DNA from 2 places in the Brevibacterium sp. FAM 27836 genome. Region 2 is predicted to be linked to the other one. Evidence: predicted binding sites of a transcription regulator. Region 2 holds the regulator's gene; the other holds the start of a gene.
What was found. Region 2 encodes HspR, which represses chaperone genes until heat shock. Its sites were predicted from a motif close to AAGTTGAGTCNNNNNGACTCAACTT; they were not measured.
Positions count from the first base shown of each region.

Region 1: a site for HspR is predicted at 1,477-1,501, ahead of clpB (ATP-dependent chaperone ClpB). Genes of this name have one in related genera too.

Region 1 is NZ_CP195711.1:2,146,390-2,158,288, forward strand. Features, by position in the region: gene clpB (ATP-dependent chaperone ClpB) at 1-1,416, opposite strand, end outside; gene ACSE4D_RS09690 (Na+/H+ antiporter) at 1,570-3,147, opposite strand; gene ACSE4D_RS09695 (enoyl-CoA hydratase) at 3,263-4,042, shown strand; gene ACSE4D_RS09700 (NAD-dependent epimerase/dehydratase family protein) at 4,118-5,050, shown strand; gene ACSE4D_RS09705 (SDR family oxidoreductase) at 5,058-5,897, opposite strand; gene ACSE4D_RS09710 (FAD-binding dehydrogenase) at 5,894-7,663, opposite strand; gene pheA (prephenate dehydratase) at 7,787-8,725, opposite strand; gene ACSE4D_RS09720 (glycosyltransferase family 2 protein) at 8,722-9,495, opposite strand; gene ACSE4D_RS09725 (DUF5926 family protein) at 9,582-10,460, opposite strand; gene ACSE4D_RS09730 (GTP pyrophosphokinase) at 10,525-11,442, opposite strand; gene ACSE4D_RS09735 (exodeoxyribonuclease III) at 11,560-11,899, opposite strand, start outside.
Region 2 is NZ_CP195711.1:2,361,315-2,373,213, reverse strand. Features, by position in the region: gene ACSE4D_RS10605 (lipoprotein 17-related variable surface protein) at 1-69, shown strand, start outside; gene ACSE4D_RS10600 (DUF1206 domain-containing protein) at 214-1,089, opposite strand; gene ACSE4D_RS10595 (heat shock protein transcriptional repressor HspR) at 1,273-1,713, opposite strand; gene ACSE4D_RS10590 (DnaJ C-terminal domain-containing protein) at 1,728-2,741, opposite strand; gene ACSE4D_RS10585 (nucleotide exchange factor GrpE) at 2,923-3,588, opposite strand; gene dnaK (molecular chaperone DnaK) at 3,588-5,450, opposite strand; gene ACSE4D_RS10575 (TnsA-like heteromeric transposase endonuclease subunit) at 5,777-6,508, shown strand; gene ACSE4D_RS10570 (helix-turn-helix domain-containing protein) at 6,501-8,516, shown strand; gene ACSE4D_RS10565 (AAA family ATPase) at 8,513-9,571, shown strand; partial or broken gene ACSE4D_RS10560 (TniQ family protein) at 9,546-9,962, shown strand; gene ACSE4D_RS10555 (hypothetical protein) at 10,746-11,243, shown strand; gene ACSE4D_RS10550 (hypothetical protein) at 11,740-11,899, shown strand, end outside.

The DNA.
Region 1 (11,899 bases), 210 kb from region 2:
CCGGTTGAGGCCGGCACGCTGGGATTCCCAGGTCGCTTCGAGTCCGCGCAGCTCCTCCTCCTTGTCGGCGAGATCGGCGCGCAGGGCGTTGAGCCGTTCGACGGACGCGGAGTCGGTCTCCTTCGACAGGGCCATGTCCTCCATCTTCAGGCGGTCGACGGCGCGCCGGAGCTCATCGATCTCGACGGGAGCCGAGTCGATCTCCATCCGCAGCCGGGATGCCGCCTCGTCGACGAGGTCGATGGCCTTGTCCGGCAGTCGCCGACCGGTGATGTACCGGTTCGACATCGTTGCCGCGGCGACCAGGGCGCCGTCGTTGATCGAGACCTTGTGGTGGGCTTCGTAGCGCTCCTTGAGTCCGCGGAGGATCGCAATCGTGTCCTCGACACTGGGCTCGCCGACGAAGACCTGCTGGAACCTCCGCTCGAGGGCGGGGTCCTTCTCGATGTTCTCGCGGTACTCATCGAGCGTCGTGGCGCCGATCATCCGCAGCTCACCGCGGGCGAGCATCGGTTTGAGCATATTGCCCGCATCCATCGAGGAATCCCCGCCGGCCCCGGCACCGACGATCGTGTGGAGTTCGTCGATGAAGGTGATGATCCGCCCGTCGGCGTTCTTGATCTCCTCGAGCACGGCCTTGAACCGCTCCTCGAACTCGCCGCGATACTTCGCGCCGGCGACCATCGCGGAGAGGTCGAGGCTGATGAGCGTCTTGTCGCGCAGCGACTCGGGCACGTCTCCGGCCACGATCCGCTGGGCCAGGCCCTCGACGACGGACGTTTTGCCGACGCCGGGCTCACCGATGAGGACGGGGTTGTTCTTCGTCCTGCGGGAGAGCACCTGAACGACGCGACGCACTTCCTTGTCGCGGCCGATCACCGGATCGAGTTTGCCCTCGCGGGCGACGGCGGTGAGATCGATGCCGAACTTCTCCAGCGACTGCATGGTCTCCTCGGGGTTCTCCGAGGTGACCTTCTTGCCGGCGCGCAGTTCGGGCAGAGCCGCGAGCAGCGCGTCCCGGCCTGCACCATTGGAGCGCAGGGCATCGCCGGTGCCGTCCTGGCCGGCAGCGGCGGCGAGCAGCAGGTGCTCGGTGGAGACGAACTGATCGCCGAGTGCGGTCATCTCCTCCTGCGCGAGATTCATCATCTCGAGCCCGGTCCGAGACAGGCTCGGCTGGCTCACCGAAGAACCGCTGACCGTGGGGAAGCCGCCGATCACGGCTTCGATGGCGGTGAGCACTCGCCGCGGGTCGGCGCCGACCTTGGTCAGCAGGGTGGCCGCGAGAGAATCGGGCTGGGACAGGAGGGCGGCGACGAGGTGCGCCGGTTCGACCTGGTTGTTGTGCCGGGCGACGACGTCGTTGACCGCAGTCTGCAGCGCCTCCCGGGATTTGGTTGTCATCTGTGCGTCCATGCGCAACTCCTTCGTGAAATCGTGTGCTGATCACAGCTCTCGAATGGAACAACACCAACAAAGTTGAGTCTATTCCGCTCAACCTTTATTTTCAGCCGAGAATCTCGCCGAGGCGGCCCGCCGTCCCGTATCGCCGACACCAACGCGTCCGGCTCAGTTCGCGAGCACGGACTGGAGGTCGAAGCGACGCAGGACCTTGTCGGCGATCTCCGGATCCGTGCCGCGTTCACGTCGGGCGGCGAGCACCTCGGCGCGGGCGGTCTGCATCGCCCTCTTCTGCACCTGCAGCATCTGCTCACGGTGTTCCTTGAACGCGGTCACCTGCTCGGAGTTCGCCTGGTCATCGGTGGTTCCGCTGAGCTGGTCGTGGAGGAGCTTGAACCTGGCCCGCAGCGGTTCGACCACCTCGTCGGGCAGGCTGTCGTCGTTCCTGATCTCGCGCATCGCCGCCTTGTAGGCGCGCATCGCGATCGCCTTCGTGGCCTGATGCTCCTTCTCCGCCTCGTCGTCGATGCCCAGGCCCGCCACCGCAGCGGGGAAGGTCAGTCCCGCCAGAACGAGGGTGACGAGCAGGACGATGGCCGCAGCGACGACGATGTAGGACCGGCCCGGAAACGGCATCCCGGATTGCGTGGTCGCGGGAATCGACAGGGCCAGAGCCACCGTGGCCAGACCGCGCATCCCGCCCCAGGTCATCAGGGTGGCATCGCGGACGTTCAGCGGAGCGGCATCGGGGTCGACCTCCCGGCGCTTGCGCTCGATGAGAGTGCCCAGGAGCAGCCAGATGAAGCGGACGGCGATGACGATGACGGCGATGAGCCCGCCGATGAGCAGCGCCCGCCCGAGATCGGCATGCTCGGATTCGATGATGAGACGCAGATCGAGTCCGATGAGGCCGAAGGCGATGCCGGTGATGAGCATCTCGAGGACCTGCCAGGTCGAGTTCTGGGTGACGCGTGCCGCGGAGTTGCCTTCCGTGTCGCGGCGACGGACCTCGAGTGCGGCGACGACGACGGCGATGACGCCGCTGGCGTGGAGGTGCTCGGCGACGAGGTAGACGCCGAAGGGCAGGACGAGCATCAGTGAGGAACGGGCGACCGTGTGGTCGATCTTCTCCATCACCCACCACGCCGCGAACGACAGGACCAGACCGACGGCGACCGCGACGGCGGCGGAGACGATGAATGACACAGCCAGATCTGCGTAGTCGACCTCGGTGCCGGCCAGCACCGCGGCCATCGCGGTCTGGAAGATGACCAGCGACGCCGCGTCGTTGAACAGTCCCTCGCTCTGCAGGGTCGACATGATGCGGCGCGGAATCGACACGGTGCCGGCGACCGCGTCGACGGCGACGGGGTCCGGTGGGGCGAGCATCGCGCCGAGGGCGATGGCCGCGGCGATCGTGATGCCGGGGATGAGGAGGACGGCGGAGCCTGCGACGGCGGCCACGGTCACCCCGACCAGGGCCACGGACATGCCGAGGATCGTGCGCCACCGGATCGCGAACAGTGCCCACGACGTCTTCTGCGCCGCAGCGAAGAGCAGGGGCGGCAGGAACAGGGGGAGCACGAGTTCGGGGTCGATGCCCACCTCGGCGAAGGTGGGGATGAAGGCACCGGCGATGCCGATGAGGACCATGAGCGCCGGCCACGGAAGTCTGAGTCTCTGCCCCAATCCGACCACCACCGAGGTAGCTGCTCCGAATCCGATGATCATCAGCAAAGTGGTCATGATGGTCCCTCTCGACTCCGCTGGACCCGCACCGGGAAGGCCGCGCGGACGGGGATGAGCGAAAACGGTCGACCAGATTCCGCGCTGCGAGCCTGACCTTTGGCAGAATATGGCTATGTCCGAGTCAATTGTATTCGCGCCGCTCGACGACGGAGTCGCGTCCGTGACGATCAACCGGTCGGCCACACGCAACGCTTTGTCCCTCGAGGTGATGGAAGCCCTCATCGACACCCTCGCCGAGGTGGGCCGCCGCACCGATGTGCGCGCAGTCATCGTCGGCTCCGCCGGTCACGTCTTCAGCTCCGGTCATGATCTCAAGGAGATCCGTGGGGCGGATCTTGAAGCGCAGCAGGAGATCTTCAACGCCTGTTCTCGTCTCATGCAGCTCATCCAGACCATTCCGCAGCCGGTCATCGCGCAGGTTCAGGGGGTGGCAACGGCGGCCGGATGCCAGCTCGTGGCCGCCTGCGACCTGGCGGTCGCCGCGGAGTCGGCACGGTTTGCGACTCCGGGAGTGAAGATCGGCCTGTTCTGTTCGACGCCGATGGTCGCCCTCTCCCGCGCGGTGCCGGCGAAGCAGGCGATGCGGATGCTGCTGACCGGTGATTTCGTCTCCGCCGAGGATGCGCTGGCCTTCGGTCTCGTCTCCGACGTCGTCGCCGATGACGACCTCGAGACCGCCACGGCGGATCTCGCTCGGAAAGTGGCGTCCGCCTCGTCGGCTACAGTTGCCATAGGCAAGGCCGCGTTCTACGAGCAGCGTGAACTGCCTGTGGCCGAGGCGTATGCGCGGATGTCACAGGTGATGGCACACAATGCTGTCGGCACCGATGCTCAGGAAGGGATCGACGCCTTCCTGAGCAAGCGCGAGCCGCGGTGGCAGCACCGCGGATGAGCGCCCGCGATGTCGCGAGAACTTCGACAGTGTCAGGATGTGCCGCAGTGAGGCACGGATGAGAAGGGGATCAACGTGGCGGTGATAGTGACCGGAGCCAGCGGCTTCATCGGCGGTGCCATCGCGCGTGCTCTCGCGGAGAGGGACGAGACCGTCTACGCTCTGGGCCGGAGAGACCCGGACATCCCCGGAGTGAACTTCCAGCAGTGGGACATCACCGAGCCGGCCCCTTCGGCGGTGACGTCTCTGGCGGGGAAGGTCACTTCGGTCTTCCACTGCGCCGGGATCGCCTCGGTGAGCGCTGATGATGACGCACTCTATGAGGTGCGGGTGACGGGTACGCGCAACGTCCTCGACGCCTTCCCGAAGGCCCGCATCGTCCACCTGTCGTCGACGACGGTGTACCCGCCGAGCGAACTCCACACCGAACTGTGGGAGGAAGCCGGGCCGAAGGATCCCGGCGAGTTCTCCGACGCCTACTCGCGCACCCATGCCCTGGCCGAACAGCTCGTCGCTCGGATCCGACCCGATGCCGCGATCCTCCGACCTGCGGCCGTCTATGGCCCGGGCGAGACGATGCTCATGCCGTTCCTCGCCCACATGGCGAAGAAGGGGGTGCTGCGTCTGCCCGGAGGCGGTCGGCAGAAACTGACCCTGACCCATGTCGACAATGTCGTGCGGGCCGCGCTCGCCTGCCTCGATGTGCCCTCGGCGGCGGGTCCGTTCAATATCGGGGACCCGACCCCGTACCGGCTCAAGGACGCCGTGGCCACTCACTTTGCGCGGATGGGCTACGACCAGGTCGTCATCGAAGGGGTGGCGAAGGACAAGGCGCTGGTCATGGCGAAGCTCGGACTCCGGATCAAGGGGATGTTCAAGCGCGGAGATCGTGCGAAGCTCTTCCTCGTCGAATACCTGCAGTCCGATCGGACCTATAACCTCTCACGGCAGCAGAGGGTGCTCGGGATCTCGACCACCCAGCACCTCATCCCCTCCCGGTTCCAGTAGGCCCGTCTCAGCGTTTCAGCCCGTGCTGGGCGGCGACGATCTTCGATATCAGCGAGCGCGGAAGCACACGTTTGAGCAGGAACGGCAGCGGGGCCCGGCTGCCGACGGCGTAGAACTCCCGCGGCCTGGGCGAGATGATCGCGTCGACGATCGTGGCCGCGACTGTCTCGGCCGAGATGCCGCCTCGTTCATTGGCATCGAGCCGCTCGAGCATCGTCGTGACATCCGCCGTATAGGGCGAGCCCTCCTCGAGGTACTTCGTCCGGCGCAGCCCGATGCCCGTGGCGATCGACCCGGGCTCGACGGTGCTCACCCACACCCCGAACGGTGAGAGTTCCTGCCGGGCTGCCGTGGCGAATCCGCGCAGAGCGGCCTTCGACGCCGAATAGGAGCTGCGGTGAGCCAGCGGAAAACTCGCGAGCATCGACCCGACCATGATGATGCGGCCCGCTCGTCGCTCGCGCATTCCGGGCAGAACGAGCTGACTCAGCCTTACGGGCCCGAACACATTCGTGCGGAACAGGCGTTCGACGGCATCGGCGGGCAGCTCTTCGAACGGACCGGACTGACTCTCGCCGGCATTGTTCACGAGCACATCGATGCTCTCGCGCATGCCGATCGCATCGAGATCCTCGGCCAGCCGGTCCGGCCCCTCGGGGTCGGCGAGGTCGAGCGGCAGGTACCGGACTCCGGGGATCGTGTCGGTCGGCTTGAGCCGATCCGGGCTGCGGCTCGTCGTGAGGACGGTGCAGCCCTTGGCCGCGAGTGCTTCGACGACGGCTCTGCCGATACCCGAGGTGCCGCCGGTGACGAGGACGGTGAGGTCCGGTCGCGCAGTGCCCGTCATGCTCGCTCTCCCCCTGGGAGCGCGGAATCGCCGTGCCCACGTCCTGATGCGTCATTCCCTCGTCCGGGTGCGCCGGCACCGGTCTGGTTTGCGACCGCGCGTCCGGCCCGCAGCCCCGAGAAGATGCACCCGCCGAGGAACGTGCCTTCGAGTGCGTTGTAGCCGTGCATTCCGCCGCCCCCGAATCCGGTGACCTCACCGGCTGCGAACAGCCCCGGAATCGGTGTGCCGCCTCCGGCAGTGCCGCCGGCAGCGCCGATGACCTGACCGTCGAGGTTCGTCTCCGCCCCGCCGAGGGTCTTGCGCGAGAGCAGACTCAGCCGCACCGCGATGAGCGGCCCGTGCTCGGGATCGAGGATTTCGTGCGGCTTGACCGCGCGCACGATCTTGTCCCCCAGATAGGCGCGGGCATTGTGGATCGCCTGCACCTGCGCATCCTTCGAGAACGGGTGCGCGGTCTGGCGGTCCCGTTGCCGGATCTGCTCGACGAGGTGGTCGTGATCGATGACCGGCCCGCGGGAGCGTGCATTCATCCGGGCGACGAGTTCCTCGGTCGAATCGGCGACGACGAAGTCGGAACCGTACTTCTTGAACGCCTCGATCGGCGCGGGAGCATCGGAGGAGCGCACACGGTCGAGCGTGATCCGGATGTCCTTCTCCGTGATGTCCGGGTTCTGCTCCGAACCCGAGAGCGCGAATTCCTTGCGGATGATCGACTCGTTGAGGACGAACCACGAATAGTCGTACCCCGTGTCGAGGATTGTGCGCATCGTCCGGTTCGTGTCGAAACCGGGATAGTTCGGGGCTGGGAACCGGTTGCCTTCGGCATCGAACCACATCGACGAGGGGCCGGGAATGATCCGGATCCCATGCCCGGGCCAGATCGGATTCCAGTTCTCGATGCCCTCCGTGTACGCCCAGATCCGGTCCCGATTGATCAGGCTCGCCCCGGCATCCTCGGCGATCTGGAGCATCCGTCCGTCCACGTGAGCGGGCACACCGGCGAGCATCGTGTCGGGGAACTCGCCGAGGCGGTCGACCGGCCAGTACTTCTTCATGAGGTCGAAATTGTGGCCGATCCCGCCGGTGGTGACGATGACGGCGGGAGCACGGAGTTCGAAGTCCGCGACCTCCTCGCGGTTCGACTCCACCCCGCGAGCCGTGTGGCTGGGCGCGAGCGTGCGACCGCGGACACCGACGACGGTGCCGGATTCGGTGAGGAGCTCATCGACGCGGTGTCGGAACCCGAACTCGACGAGCCCGGCCGTCTCGGCGGCTTCGACGGGTTCGCGGAAGACGCGGACCACCTCGGGGCCGGTGCCCCAGGTGAGGTGGAAGCGGGGGACGGAGTTGCCGTGTTCGGCGGCTCCGGAGCCGCCGCGTTCGGCCCAGCCGACGATCGGAGTCAGGCGCAGGCCGAGGTCACGCAGGTACTGTCGCTTCTCTCCTGCCGCGAATTCGAGGTAAGCCTCGGCCCACTGTCTGGGCCAGTGGTCCTCCTCGCGGTCGAATCCCGCCGAGGTGGCCCAGTCGGCGCGGGCGAGTTCGAGCGAGTCGTGCACGCGCAGTCGACGCTGTTCGGGAGAGTCGATGAGGAAGAGCCCGCCGAGTGACCAGAACGCCTGCCCGCCGAGGTTGGCGCGATTCTCCTGGTCGAGGATGACGACGCGTTTGCCGGCTCGGGTGAGTTCATGGGCGGCGACGAGACCGGCGAGTCCGGCGCCGACGATGATCGCATCGGGGGATGGGTGGCCGTTTGTGCTCATCGTCGACTCCTCTGTCGTCTCCGTCGGCCGAACCGACGTTCAGTGGGTTCAGATTGCCAAAAACAGGCCGGATTCTGGCAATCTGCGCACACTTACCTTTCAGTAGGAATCAGTATCGCAGACTCAGCCGCCCAGGGTGCGCTCCAACCAGTCGGCTGCCGCGGCGAAGGACTCCTCGGAGGTCGTCGGGTCGATCGGCACGAGGACTCCGTCGGAACTCGGGTAGCTGCCGAGGAAGGCGAGTTTGAGCGCGGACCGATGAACGCCCTGCAGCGCCTCGGCCACCCGCGCCTCGTGGATGTGCCCGAGCAGGTCGATCGAGAACTGGTAGAGACCCAGCCCGTCGCCGGTCGGTCGGGATTCGATGCGCGACATGTTCACACCGCGGCTGGAGAACTGTTCGAGCAGTTCGAGCAGCGAACCGGCCCGGTCCGATCGCAGAGCCGCGACGATGGTGGTCTTGTCCGCCCCGGTCGGTGCGGGAATGGCACCGGGACGGGTGACGACGACGAAACGGGTGACGGCGTCCTTGCGGTCGCCGATGTCCTCGGCGAGGACGTCGAGCCCGTAGCGCTGCGCGGCCAGGGCGGGACACACGGCGGCCACATGGTCACCGGCGTCGTTGGCCAGGTCGCGGGCGGCAGCGGCCGTCGACGAGGTCGGCAGGTAGACGGCATCGGGGAAGTGTTCGGACATGTACGCGCGCACCTGTGCCTCACCGTGCGGGTGGGAGCCGAAGGACGTGACCTCCTCGGCGGCGGTCCCCGGCTTCACGGCCAGGACGAAGCGGACGGGCACGACCACCTCGGCGATGATCTGGAGCCGACCGTGCTCGGTCAGGGCATCGATCGTGGCCGGCACCCCGCCTTCGACGGAGTTCTCGATCGGAACGACTGCGGCATCGCAGTCGCCTTCGATGACGGAATCGAGAGCGGCGGCGGCATTGCGCATCGGCTGTGCCGAGGCCGTCGCGCGCAGATTCCGGGAGTCGAGGAAGCTCAGCAGAGCCGCCTCGGTGAACGTGGCCTCGGGGCCGAGGTAGGCGAAACGGGCCAGACTCACTTGCCGGTCTCCTTCTGCTGGTGGCTCCGCTTGGCGCGGATGCGGCGGACGAGGATGGCGCGGGCGACATCGCGGTATTGGGCGGCGCGGTGCAGGTGCGCCTTGAGGTCGCGACCGGTGACGCGGTGGTGGAGGTCGCATTCGACCTCTTCCACGCGCAGGCCGGCGTTGACGACGTCGATGGTCATGGCCGTTTCGACACCCCATCCGGCGGCGAACGGCAGGGCCGTGTCGAAGGCCTCCCGGGACAGGCAGCGCATGCCCGACAGTGGCTGAGTGGCCTCGAAGCCGCTGAGTTCGGCGATGCCCTTCTTCGCGAGCCCGACGACGAATCCGAAGCCCCCGCCCTTGCGTTTCTGCTCCGGCAGGATCGCGATCGTCATGTCCGCTTCGCCCGCGAGCACGGGTGCGGCCAGGGGAGCGGTGTTGACGGCGGAGTCCTCGAGGTCGCCGTCGATGAACAGCAGCGCCCGATGCTTCGGCTCGAGACCCGGGTCGGCGTCGGAGATCTCCCGGTTGCGCAGCGCGAACGCCCCGGTCATCATGGCCGCGGCCTTGCCCTTGTTCTTCGGGTGGGTGATCACCTCGGCGCCGGCCCGACGGGCCACGGTCCCCGTGTCATCGCTCGATCCGTCGTCGACGACGAGGACGATGTCGACCCCGGGAATCTGCTTGGCCGCGGTCACCGTGGCGGCGATGCGCTCGGATTCGTTCATCGCCGGGACGATGGCGGCGACCGCCTCGGGGGCGGGGTGCGGGTGTGCGCTCATGCGGGTGCTCCTGTCCGACACCGGCGCCGAGGCGGGGCCGGGCACGGTCGGATCCGTGCCCGGCCTGCCCGGCCGGGTGGCGGATGTCAGTGGATGGTCAGCTGGCGGGACACGATTCCGGAGCGGACGCGACGGGCCTCCGTGCTCATCGGCTCGGTCGTGTTCAGCGCCTCGTCCATGGCCTTGCCGAAGGCGGCGATGGGCTCTTCGACATCGTCGGGACGGGTGCCGAACTCGAGCTCCCAGACGGGGATGATGATCCCGTGGGCGCGGAAGTAGCCGAGGAAGGAGCCGATGCCGCCGAGGTCGTTGCCGTTCTCGGCCTGCAGGCGGGCCATCGCATCGACGACGCGATCCTCGCCCTCGGAACGGGCCCAGCGGACATAGGTGCGTCCGGACATCTCGGTCCAGTAGGCGGAGTCGACCGAGGCGAGCTTCTCGGTCGGGGCGACCGAGTCGTTGGCCTGCTGCAGGGCGGCACCGACCTCGGGGTCGGTCTCGGCCTCGGGCAGCGCCCAGTAGTCGAAGGATTCGAGCACGCGGACGTCGAACGGGTGAGAGGTGTCGAGGATGTCCTGCAGGCGCGGACCCGCACCGGGTTCGGTCGTCGCTTCGATCGAGGTGCCGGGCTCCGCCTCGACGGCGGCGAGGATGCCGCGGGCAACATCGCGGGAGGCGTCGGTCGAGGACACCGGCACCTGCATGCCGGCCATGATCTCGCCGTCATCACGACGCCAGGCCTGCCAGGCAGCCGGCAGGAGCGAGGCGATCGTCACCTCATGGCCGCCGTATTCCTCGGTGAGCTTCGCGGTCGCGGTCGCCGCGGGCACGAGTTCACGCAGGCAGATGATGTCGGCTTCGAACGGCAGGTCCGCAAACGGACGTGCGACGAAAGCCGTGGCCTGCGCCCTCGCGAGGCGTTTGGCGATGAGTTCTTCCTTGGAGCGCTTCGACTTCTTTCCCATGGGACGCAAGTCTAGTCGGTGCGCCGTGAGTGCGCCGGGAGGGTCCGGCGCCGCGCCGCTCCGCTCAGCGGTCGCGGGCGACGGGAATGAAGTATCGAGTGTTGTTGGACTCGTCCATACGCACCTGCAGCTTGTCACCGGGGTGCGGGAAGGCTGAGCGTTCGGGGTTGTCGGGAGTCAGCCCGAGCGTCTCGAGCTGGATGATGCCGTGCCGGCCGACTTCATCTGCGGCGAGGACGTAGGAGTGGTTGAGTTCGCGGATCGTGACCTCGATGGCCGGCTCGGTCGGTTCGTCCGTTTCGGCGAAGGTGCGTGGTGGGGCGGAATTGCCCATGCCCAGGTACGCTCCGACGTCATCGGCGATAAAACCGGCCACGGAATCCGCCTGGGCCATGAGACCGGCGAGGATGACGGACAGTCTCTCCTGCTGGGCGTCGGACTTCAGGGCCTGCCCGGGTTTGAACAGGTGCTCCTCGGCGAGGACGCACCACGCGTCCTGCAGGATCGTGCGCAGCTGCAGTTCGACGAGGACGGAGGGCTCGGAGTCGAACGGGACTTCGACGATGAGGTGGCGACCGCGGTATCCGGAGGGTTTCGGAGTCGCGGAGTAGTCGCGCACCTCGGCGATGGAGAGGTTCGCGTCGTCGTTCGCCTCGGTGAGCAGGTCCCACAGGGCGAGCTGTTCGCGTTCGGTGCGGCAGACGACGCGAGCGCCGACGACGTCGATGACCTGGTTTTCGACTTCGACGGATTCGTGGATCTCGTCATTGGCGTCGGCGAGTTTGCGTCGCAGCTTCTCACCGGTGCGCATCCGGTCCTTGATCCGACCGTCGACGACGCGCACTCGGTCGCCGGAGAGCAGAGAGGAGGAGGCGCGGACGGACTCGACCCAGTCGTTGACCGTCTCCAGGGCGGCCCTCCAGGTGGACTCACGCCGGTCGTAGGCTTCGTCGACCAGTTCGCGGACAGTTGCTGACATCATCGTCACCTTCCTAGCTCCTGGTTCAACTTCACCAGAAGACCGGGGAGATGTCTATGGCTGTGTCGCTAATGTTGCTCAGGCGGGGCCAAGGGGTGAGACGGACGACCGGGAGGTGGTTCAGAGGTCGTAGTCGACGATGACCGGTGCGTGGTCGGACGCGCCCTTGCCCTTGCGCTCTTCGCGGTCGATCTCGCCGGCTGAGGCGGTCGCGGCCAGCGACTGTGAGGCGAGCTGGAAGTCGATGCGCATGCCCTGCTTCTTCGGGAAACGCAGCTTCTGGTAATCCCAGAACGTGTAGACGCCGGGTCCGGGAGTGAACTGGCGGGTGACCTCGCTCAGGCCGGCTCCGAGGAGGTCGTCGAAGGCTCTGCGCTCGGCATCCGACACGTGCGTGGCGCCGTCGAATTCGGCCATGTCCCACACGTCCTCGTCGAGCGGGGCGACGTTGAAGTCACCG
Region 2 (11,899 bases):
ATCGGTGGAGCCGCAGTCGCTATGACCATGCGTCGCAAGAAGGTCGCCCAGGATCCCGCTGAGATCTGATAGCGACTGACCTGACTGATCGTCCGAGCTCGACTGAGCCGGGCGTGAGATGAAGAAGGGCGCGAACCCAATGTGGGTTCGCGCCCTTCTTCTCTCTACAGCCAAATATCCGCGGCCAACATCTGCAGCCCGGCAGACGACAGCTCATTCCATGCGGTCGTACCTCGAACGCAGGGCGAGGAAGCCTCCGTAGAGGACCAGGCCGAGACCCACCGCCAACAGCAGATACGGCCCGAACGGCTGGTCGCGCATGCCCTTGAGCGCGCCGTCGATTCCGGTGAATTCCTCCGGATCACCGGTCGCCGCGGACACCACGATGAGGATGCCCACCGACAGCAGCGTTGCGCCCTTGCCCAGGTACCCGACGACGCCGGTGAATCCGACGAGGAAGCGAATGATCGCGCTCTGCGGACGACGCAGCTCCTCTTTCCATTTCCGTCGCTGACCATTGATACAGAACACGATGCCGATGATCGCAATCACGGCGCCGGCGGCCATGAGGATATACAGTCCGCCCGGCGCCTTCGCCACGGTCGTCGAAGCCTGTGAGCTCGACTTGCCCGAGTCCGCTCCCCCGCCGAAGACGAACTGCGCGAATGTCGCGGCGACCACCAGGTAGGCGATGGCGGAGCCGACCATGGTGAGGAAGCCGGTCCACTGCTTCCGGCCCTGCTTCTGCTGCGGATCCTTCGTTCCAGCGCCGCGCAGCGAGGCCGAACCGAAGAACGCATTGATCAGGCACCACAGCGCCATGAGCGCACAGCCGAGGAAGCAGATGATGATCAGCACCATGCCGAAGGGCTGCGAAGCGATCTGCCCGATGGCTCCCGCCTGATCGGCCTCGCCTCCGCCCTGGCCCAGTCCGATCGTCACAGCGGTCGCCCCGAGGATGGCGTGGACCAGTCCGTTGGCAATGAAACCCGCACGGGCGACTCTTTCGAACCACTGGCTGTCCGCGGCTTCCTGAGCCGCCGAGTCGGCACTGTCGGCGACCTGTCGAACCTTCTCTTTCTCGTTCACAGAAGTCAGTGTCGCACGATATCTGCACCAATCTGCGAAGTTGATAGTCACAATCAGGTGCACATTCGAAAGGCGGAGCGCGCACCCACAATAGGGTACGCGCTCCGCCTCGGCGTTCATGGCTGCCGTTCGCTATTGCGCCCCGACCCGACCTCGCCGTTCGGCTCAATCGTGCCGTTCAACTCAGCCGCGGCGGTACCGGTTGTACAGCACCAGGGCTCCTGGTTCCGGACGTCCCTGCGGGCGACGTCCCCGCGAGATCGAGACGACGTCTCCGCCCACGGTGCCGGCGGCGAAGACGCGTGCATCGCGTTCCTGCGCCGACCTGCGCGCCCGGACCTCGTCCTCGAGCTCCTCGTTGCGGCTCTTGAGCGCATCGACCTGGTTCTGCAGGTCGATGATCTTCTTGATCCCGACGAGGTTAACGCCTTCGTCCTGCGACAGCTGCTGGATCAGTCGCAGCTTGGCGATGTCCTTCCCGGAATAACGTCGGCCCCGGCCCGCAGTGCGTTCCGGAGTGACGAGACCCAGTCGGTCATACTGCCGCAGCGTCTGCGGGTGCATGCCCGCCAGATCCGCGGCCACCGAGATGACATACACCGCCGCACTCGATGAAATGTGCATTGTGATTCACCACCTCAGCTGGCCTTGGCTTTGTCCAGCAAGCCGGCGCGTGGATCCTCACCTTCGGTGGCGGCCTTGAAGGACTCGACCGCTTGTTTGGCTTCCTTGGACAGATTCTTCGGCACCACGATCTCGACTGTCGCCAGCAGATCGCCGGTGCCTTTCTTCGTCTTCACACCTTTGCCCCGCACGCGCAGGGTCCGTCCCGACGGTGTCCCCGGTGCGACCTTGACCTTGACGGGCGTTCCGCCCAGGGTCGGCACCTTGACCTCGGCGCCGAGGGCCGCCTCGTCGAAGCTGATCGGCAGCTCAATCCGCAGGTTGTCACCATCGCGGGTGAAGACCGGGTGCGGGCTTACGTGCACGGTGAGGATGACGTCACCGGGCTCGCCGCCGTTGGGGCTGGTCTTGCCCTTGCCGGCCAGGCGGATCTTCTGCCCGTCCTTGACCCCGATCGGTGTCCGCACGGTCAGCGGCTTCCCACCCGGCATGTTCAGCTTCACCGAGGCACCGTTGATCGCTTCGGTGAACGACAGCGTCGTACTCGACTTGATGTCGCCGCCCTTGAGCGGAGGCTGGTAGCCGCCGTAACCGCCACCGCCGAAACCTCCGCCGAATCCGCCGAGCAGATCCGCCAGGTCCGGGGGAACGTCTCCCCCACCGCCGTAGGTCGTGCGGGTCCTGGTGCGTCCGCCGCCTCCGAAGAGGTCGGAGAACACATCGTCGAATCCGCCGCCGGCAGCCCCGCCGGGTCCACCGGAACCGGCGCTGAACCTGGCACCGCCGCCCATGGCGCGGACCTGATCGTACTGGGCCCGGGATTCCTTGTCGGAGAGCACCTGGTGGGCCTGGCCGATCTCCTTGAACTTCTCTTCGGCCTTCTCATCACCGGGGTTGGCGTCCGGGTGATACTTGCGCGCGAGCTTGCGATAAGCCTTCTTGATCTCGGCGTCGGAAGCATCCTTGGAGACGCCGAGGGTTTTGTAGAAGTCCTTATCGAACCAATCATTCTGAGGTCCGGTATTCACCTGGCACCTCCTTTCCTTCCAATCAATCCTGTCATCACGGTATTCACTTGTCCTCTCACAATCCGCAGCCCCGGGGCACTGCCCCGAAGATCCGGACCGCCGCCGAGGCGGTTCCCCGGCCCCGTACGTCGGTGAACCGGCGTGCGGGGCGGGCGGCCGCCTCGGCGATCATGGTCGTTGCTCAGTCCTCCGGCTGCTGGACACCGACGCGGGCGGCGCGGATGATGCGCTCCCCGATCCGGTAGCCCGGCTGCATGACCAGGAAGAGCGTCGGATTCTCGACCTCATCCGAAGGCTGCTGCATGAGCGCTTCGTGGATGTTCGGATCGAACTCGTCGCCGACCTCTCCGTACTGCTCGACGCCGAGCTTGTTCAGCGATTCGACCAGCTTGTTCACGTGGGTCTCGAAAGGCCCGGTGACATCGCCGTTGTCGCGAGCGAGCTTGACCTCGTCGAGCACGGGAATCAGGGCCTCGACGACCTTGATCGTGCCGCCGAGCGCCGCACGCTCACGTTCGCGGTCGGCGCGCATTCGGTAGGCCGCATACTCGGCGTTGATGCGTTTGAGGTCGGCCAGGTATCCCGCTGCCTCCGAACCCGGTTCGGGCTCGGCCTCCGGCTCGATGTCCTCGAGACCCGAGGCATCGGACGGGATGTCCACACCAAGGTCGCTGGCATCGGCCTGTTCGGCATTCGGGTCCGCGGTCGGCTCCTCACCGGCCCCGGCCGAGGCCGACTGGGCGTCGGCCTCGGGACGGACCTCACCGGTGTTCGGATCGACCCGGCGCTTGTCACTGAAGGTGAAGCCTGGCTCCTCGGACGACTTGTCGTTGCCCTCGGCAGTCATTACTTCTTCTCCTCATCCTCATCGTCGACAACTTCGGCGTCGACGACATCGTCGTCTGCGCTTGCATCGGCGGTACCTTCACCGGCAGCTTCGGCGCCTTCGGCACCGCCCTGCTGGCTGTAGATGGCTTCGCCGATCTTCTGCTGGTTCTCCACGAGTTTGTCGTAGGCGCTCTTCACGGCGTCGTCGTCTTCACCCTTGAGGGCTTCCTTGACGGCGTCGACATCGCCCTGCATCTCGGTCTTGAGCTCTTCCGGCAGCTTGTCGGCATTGTCGGTCAGCAGCTTCTCGGTCTGGTAGGCGAGGTTCTCCGCATTGTTGCGGACGTCGGCAGCCTCACGGCGCTTCTTGTCCTCTTCTGCGTGCTCCTCGGCCTCACGGACCATGCGGTCGATGTCTTCCTTCGGCAGCGCGGAACCGCCGGTGATCGTCATCGACTGCTCGGTGCCGGTGCCCTTGTCGGTGGCAGACACGTGGACGATGCCGTTGGCGTCGATGTCGAAGGCGACCTCGATCTGCGGCACACCGCGCGGAGCCGGAGCGATACCGGTCAACTCGAAGGTGCCGAGGTTCTTGTTGTCGCGAGTGAACTCCCGCTCACCCTGGAAGACCTGGATCGACACGGAGGGCTGGTTGTCCTCAGCGGTGGTGAAGGTCTCCGAACGCTTGGTCGGGATCGGGGTGTTGCGCTCGATGAGCTTGGTCATCACGCCGCCCTTGGTCTCGAGTCCGAGCGAGAGCGGGGTGACGTCGATGAGCAGAACGTCCTTGCGCTCACCTACGAGGACACCGGCTTGGACGGCGGCGCCGATCGCGACGACCTCATCGGGGTTGACACCCTTGTTGGGCTCCTTGCCTCCGGTGAGTTCGGTGACGACCTGGGTCACGCTGGGCATGCGGGTCGATCCGCCGACGAGGACGACGTGGTCGATGTCCTTAACGGATACGCCAGCATCCTTCATCACAGCATGGAACGGAGCCTTGGTGCGCTCGAGGAGGTCCTTGGTCAGGTCCTCGAACTTCGCCCGGGTGAGGGTCTCATCCAGGTGGATGGGTCCGTTCTCGCTCATCGACAGGTACTGCAGCGAGATGTTCGTGCTGGTGGCCGAGGACAGTTCCTTCTTGGCCTGCTCTGCGGCTTCCTTGAGGCGCTGCAGAGCGGTGGCGTCCTTGGTCAGGTCCACGCCGTAGTTGTTCTTGACCTGCTCAACCAGCCAGTCGACGATCCGCTGATCCCAGTCGTCACCGCCGAGGCGGTTGTCTCCTGAGGTCGCACGGACCTGAATGGTGGAGAAGTCGTCTTCGTCCTTGCCGACTTCGAGCAGCGAGACGTCGAACGTTCCGCCGCCGAGGTCGAAGACGAGGATGAGCTCATCTTCTTTGCCGCGTTCGAGGCCGTAGGCCAGAGCGGCAGCGGTGGGCTCGTTGATGATGCGCGAGACGTTGAGTCCGGCGATCTCACCAGCGTCCTTCGTAGCCTGACGCTCGGCGTCGTTGAAGTATGCAGGGACGGTGATCACCGCGTCGGTGACCTTCTCCTGCAGGTACTCCTCGGCGTCGTGCTTGAGCTTCTGGAGGATGCGGGCCGAGATCTCGGGAGCCGTCATCTTCTTGCCGCCAATTTCGGTGGACCAGTCGGTGCCCATGTGGCGCTTGACCGATGCGACGGTGTTCTTGATGTTCGTGACGGCCTGGCGCTTGGCGATCTCGCCGACGAGTGAGTCGCCGTTCTTGTTGACTGCGACGACGGACGGGGTCGTGCGACCGCCTTCGGCGTTCGCGATGACCTTCGGCTCGCCGCCTTCGAGGACGGCGACGACGGAGTTCGTGGTTCCGAGGTCGATTCCAACTGCACGTGCCATAGTTTTCTCTCCTTACAGATCGTGAGTTCCTGCGACTCCAATGTGTGCGATCGGGCGGCTCCGGTTCTTGAGTCAGAACCACTCGACCGCACACATTGAGCCAACCGGACTCAAGTATTCTCTTCGAGGTTCCAACCGTCAAGTCGGCCTCATCAAAGTTGCGTACACCAGACTCAACTTAACTGAGGCGGCTTTTATTCCGCGCCCCCGAAAAATCTTCGGAAACGACCTGTAGGATCCGGCTCGAAATGAGAATTTCCTGATAATGCAAGAACTCTTTGAGAATAAGTCCTTGCGATCTGAGAATAATGTGACATGATTCACAGATGGACGAACTTACTACAGAGGTTCGCTTCCTACCGGCAGGCAACGCCGACCTCGTAGTGACTACCCTCGGGCTGATCAGCTCTCAAGAGGTGATCAGCGGAGAACCTGTGCGCCTTCCGCCGTCCTATAAAGGCCAGAGAAACTTTCCCGGCCTGTTCTGGCTCGCGACCACTCACAGGACCGTCGTATACGAGAGCCTCCTCGAACTCGATCGGCTCTGGCTTGCAGACTTCGACCCCAGCACCGTGCAAATCGCAACGCAACCGTTCCATCTCCAAGGACGAGACGGTGCCCACCTCCGCCGACACGTCCCCGACATACTTCTCGAACACAGCAACGGCAGCTTCACACTCGTCGATGTGAAACCAGCAACCAGACTCTCCGACAAACGAGTACAGGACCAGTTCTCCTGGACCGCCGGATTATGTAGGGCGAAAGGCTGGAGCTACGAAGTATGGTCAGGCGCAGATCCCATTCTGATGCGCAACCTCCGGTTCATCGCCGTCGGCCGACGAGCACAGTTCCTCCACCCAAGACTGCTTGACGAGTTGGAACCACTGGGACACCCAGAAATGACGCTTGCCCAGACTGAGCAGGCTGCAACCGGCTTAGCCGACGAAAACACCCTCCGGATGGCAGTCCTCGCACTGTTGTGGGCTAACCGGTGGCACGTCAACCTCACAAAGCCGATTTCCCTCCAGACCCAACTGTTAGAAGCGCCCCATGGATGACGTACTCGACCTCAACGTAGGAAACTCGCTTTGGCTCGATGGGCAGCGATGGAAAGTCACTGAACTCCAGGCCGACTCCGTCCTGCTCTCAAGCGGGACAGTCATCCGCAAAACGAACATCAATTCACTCATCGGGCGGGCGACCAACATCGAACCACGCTCAGACGAGCAGATACCTGACTCTCTAGAATTCTCAGCCACGGACCGCGCCCTCTTGGACGCGTTGTCAGAATCACAACACACCACTCTCACCGAGCGAGCGCGGGTCGTGGAATCGCTCCTACAGGCAGGAATCGGGGACAAACAGGCAAAGGAGCGTCACAAGAAGGCTGCTCAATCCCTGGGCATCGGAGTCAGCACTCTGTACAGGCTGAAGAAGCGGTACAAAGAACGTGGACCTGCCGGCCTCGTGGACACGCGACTCGTACGCCACGCCAGAGACCAGGTGACTCACGAGTGGGATCGCATCTGCTCCGACGTATTGGCAACCTATCGAGATGCTTCCAACCCCACAATCTCCACAGTCATCTCGAAAACTAACCGCGCGTATGTCGCCGCCAACCCCGACGCGAAAACTCCCTCCCGGTCGGTGGCCTACGTGAGAGTGAAACAACTCGACAAAGGTCAATACACTTTCGGAGCTGCGAAACAACGTCGTTCAGTGGCCGGTCGCCCGAAGGGCGTCCTGAGCCGACTGCAATCGGACCGACCGGGACAATACATTGTCCTCGACACGAATAGCCTCGACGTATTCGCGTTAGAACCCGTCTCCTGCCGTTGGGTCAACGTCGAACTCACAGTCGGGATCGACCTCAACACGCGAATCATTACCGGGCTGACACTGCGTCCCGTGGCAGCCCAATCAGTTGACGTGGCATCGGTGCTCTATCAAACCGTCACTCCACAATCCTGGGGACGATCTCCGGAATCCCCTGTAGGGCCCTACTTGGGACTGCCCGAGAATGTCAGCGCAACTGAGGGTAGCAAATCCAGTCACGAGCTCCTCCCCGACAGCATCATCGTCGACCACGGCAAAGCGTACTTGTCGCGCCACGTCCTCTCTGTCTGTGACCGCTTGGGCATCAACGTGCAACCTGCACGCCCTATCCAGCCCACAGACAAGGCCGTGGTCGAAAGGTTCTTCCGCACTCTCCGGCAATCACTCCTCGAACACCTCCCCGCGTACAAAGGACCAGATGTGTATTCGCGGGGCAAAGACGTCGAGAAATCAGCGTTCCTCTTCGTCTCCGAATTAGAACAGATCATCCGAGAATGGGTGGGCATCTACCACGACACCCCTCACTCGAGCCTCCGAGACCCGCACGTGCCCGATATCAAACTCACTCCAAACCAAATGTTCGAACGCGGAATCTCTCAATCAGGAACTCTGAGACTTCCGACCAACGATGACATCGTTATGGAATTCCTCGAAGTCGAATGGCGACAGATACACCACTACGGAGTCGAGGTGAACGGCAGACGCTACGACGGCATCGGGATCACCCCCTACCGGGGACGCCGGTCAGCCTATACAGGTAATCACGCAGGCAAGTGGCCCATCTACGTTGACCGCGATGACGTCCGCTGGGTCCACTTCAAAGATCCCGCGGATGGAACTTGGCATCGGCTCGAATGGGAACACGCCCACTACCTCAATGCCCCGTTCAGCTCCGAAGCCGCCGACTACACGCGACGCCTCAGCATCACCGACAACACGTTCCACGACCCACAAACCGCCATCCTCACCCTCCTGAAGGACTGGCACGAAAACGCAGTCACAGACAGGCGGGCAAAGAACCTCGCGAAGAAAGTCAGCGCCACCACAAGCTCAACCGCGGGCACCGACGACCCCGAAATCGACCCACGCGACCGGGCATCCACTCCGGGCATCATCGACCTCCTCACCCACACCAAAACGAAAACCAAGTCAAACGTTCACGATGATCTCGACGTCTTCGACAACGACGACGGCCCCGAAGACGAAGGATTCGAGGTATTCGACGAATGAGCAACCCCTACGCAGAATGGCTCCGCCTCAACGAAACACGACTCTTCAACCTCGGAACCAAAGCCGGTTGGATCGATTTCGTCAACGCCGGCCCCCGCCCTGACTTCCCCACACTCACGCCCAACCAAATGGCAGACCTGGATGCCGATACCCTCGACGACTACAACCAAGCCAGAAACATATGGAACGCCAACCCCGCCACCGTCAAAACACCCCAACTCAAACACGCTCACGAACTCATCGACCAAGTCATGGCCTCGGCCCACCGTGATGGCAACAGTGTCAGAGGCTCCATCGCTCTCGACGCCCTGCCCGGCTTGGGCAAAACAACGATCGCTTCAAGCTACGCCAGGCAGTTCGATCTCCGGCAACGCACACGGTACGGAAATACCACCACTGACGGACACCCCCGCCTCCCAGTCGCATTCATTCCACTCTCTGCAGGAATGACGCTTAAACAACTCAATCAGAAAGTTCTCCGCTTCTACGGCCACCCAGCAGCAAGCCGTGCATCAAAAGCCGAACTCGGCACCCTCGCAATGGACTGCATCCACAGCGCCGAAACCCGACTCATTGTGTTCGACGATCTCCACTTCATCAACTTCAATCACCGCAACGGCATCGAAGTCAGCAACCACTTGAAATGGTTCGCCAACGAATCCGCAGCAACATTCATCCACGTGGGCGTCGGTCTCGCCCAACGCCAATACTTCGAAGAAGGAGCCGGAGGTGACCCCGCCCTGTCACAAACGGCACGAAGAACAACATCCTGCTCAGTCGTACCCTTCACCCGATCAACACAGTCCGCGGAACGTGCATGGAACCGCCTCCTCACATCGTTCGAAGCCCACCTGAAACTCGCCCGAAAGACCGAAGGAGCACTGACAGCACTCTCTGAATACCTCCACGACCGCACCCAAGGACACATCGCATCCCTGACTAACCTCCTCGACCGAGCGTGCGCCATTGCTATCTCTTCCGGAGACGAAGCCATCACCTACGAAATCCTCAAGAAGGTAACCATCGACAATGCTGCCGAAACCACATCTAAATAGCAGTGACGACCAGCCGGGCAGACGGTCAAGACTCGGCGAATACATCCCCGTCGAACACAGGACCAGATGGCCGATCACCGTCACACCAGCCGCTACCGAACCAGTACACAGTTGGATCACGCGCGTCAGTCACCGGTACGGACTCACGCCCCGCCAACTCATCCAAGCACTCGGAGTCCCCACCGAACAGACCGCTGACCGCTCCCTCACACAACTAGCCAAACATTGGGACGACGTCGCCCCACTCCTCGGACCCAGATCGTTCACTTCTCAAGATATTGCCTCAGCCACCACCAACAGACCGCGCCGATACTGCCCACAGTGCCTAACAGACACTGGAGTGTGGTCAACAGAATGGAACCAGCACTGGTTACTCGCCTGCCCCACCCATCAGATTTTCCTCCACGACGTGTGCCCGACGTGTGAGCAACCCCAATGGCGTTCAGCCGCATGGCTCGGACACATCGCACCCCCGCACCGCTGTACCCAACGCGTCACCGGAACGACACAGCCCTACTCCGAACCCCGAAATACCCGCCCCTGGTGCAACACGGACTTGAGAAGCGCCCCACCCCATCCGGCTCCATCCGAGCTGCTCACAGCACAGCACACCCTGCTCAACGCACTCGCCGAGCAAGAAACCTCACCCACAGCAACGAGAGAATTCGGTCCCTGGTCCCAGATCACCAACCACCAGCACGCCCACCTCTTCACCACCCTCATCACCTACGCCGACAGCCACTCCACCGGGATCGCAGGACAAACAACCACTCTTCTCACCGCATGGGAGGCCTACCGAGAACTCAATTCCGCAACCGGCACGGGCCCACACTTGCGCACCCTCTTCTCCGACATCGCCACAACCGGCCTCCTCGGGCCGCCAAGAACCGCCCGCGGCACCAACCTTGGACCAATCCTCATCGCGTCACTGCTGAAAACACGACAACACCTCTCCGCGAACAAACAACTCGCCTTCCGCATAGCACGAACATGGCCAGCACACCCACCAGACTGGTCAACCAGCTCCCTGCACTCCCAGCCCGACCTCCAGCAAACAACACTCCCAGAACACTCAACCGTCCCACTGACTCCACCACCTGAATGGATCCCACAAACACTGTGGCCCGGTTTCGGTACCGATCACTCCACACCAGGTGCCCGAGCAGTTGAATCATTGCTCCTCCTCCACCTCGGCCGAGCAACCAAATGGAGCCACCTCGCCCTCGAACTCGGGCTGCCCGCCACACTCCAACACCAGGCCCGTGCCCACATCAGACGACTTGCCGCAACGTGCTGGCACGACCAACTCGCCCTCCTCGAACACCAATTCACACGACTCCTCTCCACCCCACCCCCGATCAACTACCGAATCCGCCGAGTCATCGCCGCAGACACCGACGAACTGACACAAGCACTCAGGAAGACCATCGGCTCCGACCCAAGCCCGGACCTACTCCGCCACTTCTGGGAAGTCCTGACAGGCGGAGACATCGCCCTCGCTCCCCTGCCCCTCACGATCAGTATCGATTCCCCGAGCTACACGAAGTTCGCCAATCAACGACATAACTTCCATCATGAATACCGACAGGCATTTACACACGCTCTGAACTACCTACAGAACGAACACGGAATGCCCAACGACGAACCGCTCATCTGGTCGCCCCCACCTTGAAAGAGTCCACCGGCAGATCCCCCTGCACACGAGTGGACAACCGTCCCCGCGCTGACGACTCACTTGCGATGGCCAGTCGCATGGAAATCCGAACTCGTCCCCACATGGCCCACAACCAGCACACCCACCAGCACTATGGGGTGGACAACAGTCCTACTCACCGACGGGTGGGCATACTCTCCAATGAACTACAGCGGCCACAGTTCCCAACTGACCGAGGCACTCGCCCATACTTGCGGGACACCAACAGAACGAGAACATCTCACCGCCCAAATCCCTCGCCATAATCTCAACACCGAATGGCAGCTGCTCCCGGACGAAAACTGGACAGAAACTTCGGAAAAGCTCCCCGGCACTGACATACGGCCCATGCGGCCATGACACACCCGCATAGACACTCGCGCCACCGACGTTCTGCTTCCGCAAACGTCCGCCTCTGGACCCTTCAGACACCTCCATCACAAACGGCACTCACTGCGACAAAAACTAGGACCATATGATGCCCGCCAGAAATCCCTTTGAACAGGCTCGATTCAGCCTGCGTAACGGAGGAGCCATCGCAGCGTCCTCACGATTTGCACCTATCGCTCACGCCTTCCTCATCCGACATCTCCAACACCTTGAAAATCCCAGCCTCGACGAGCTCACGGAAAGAA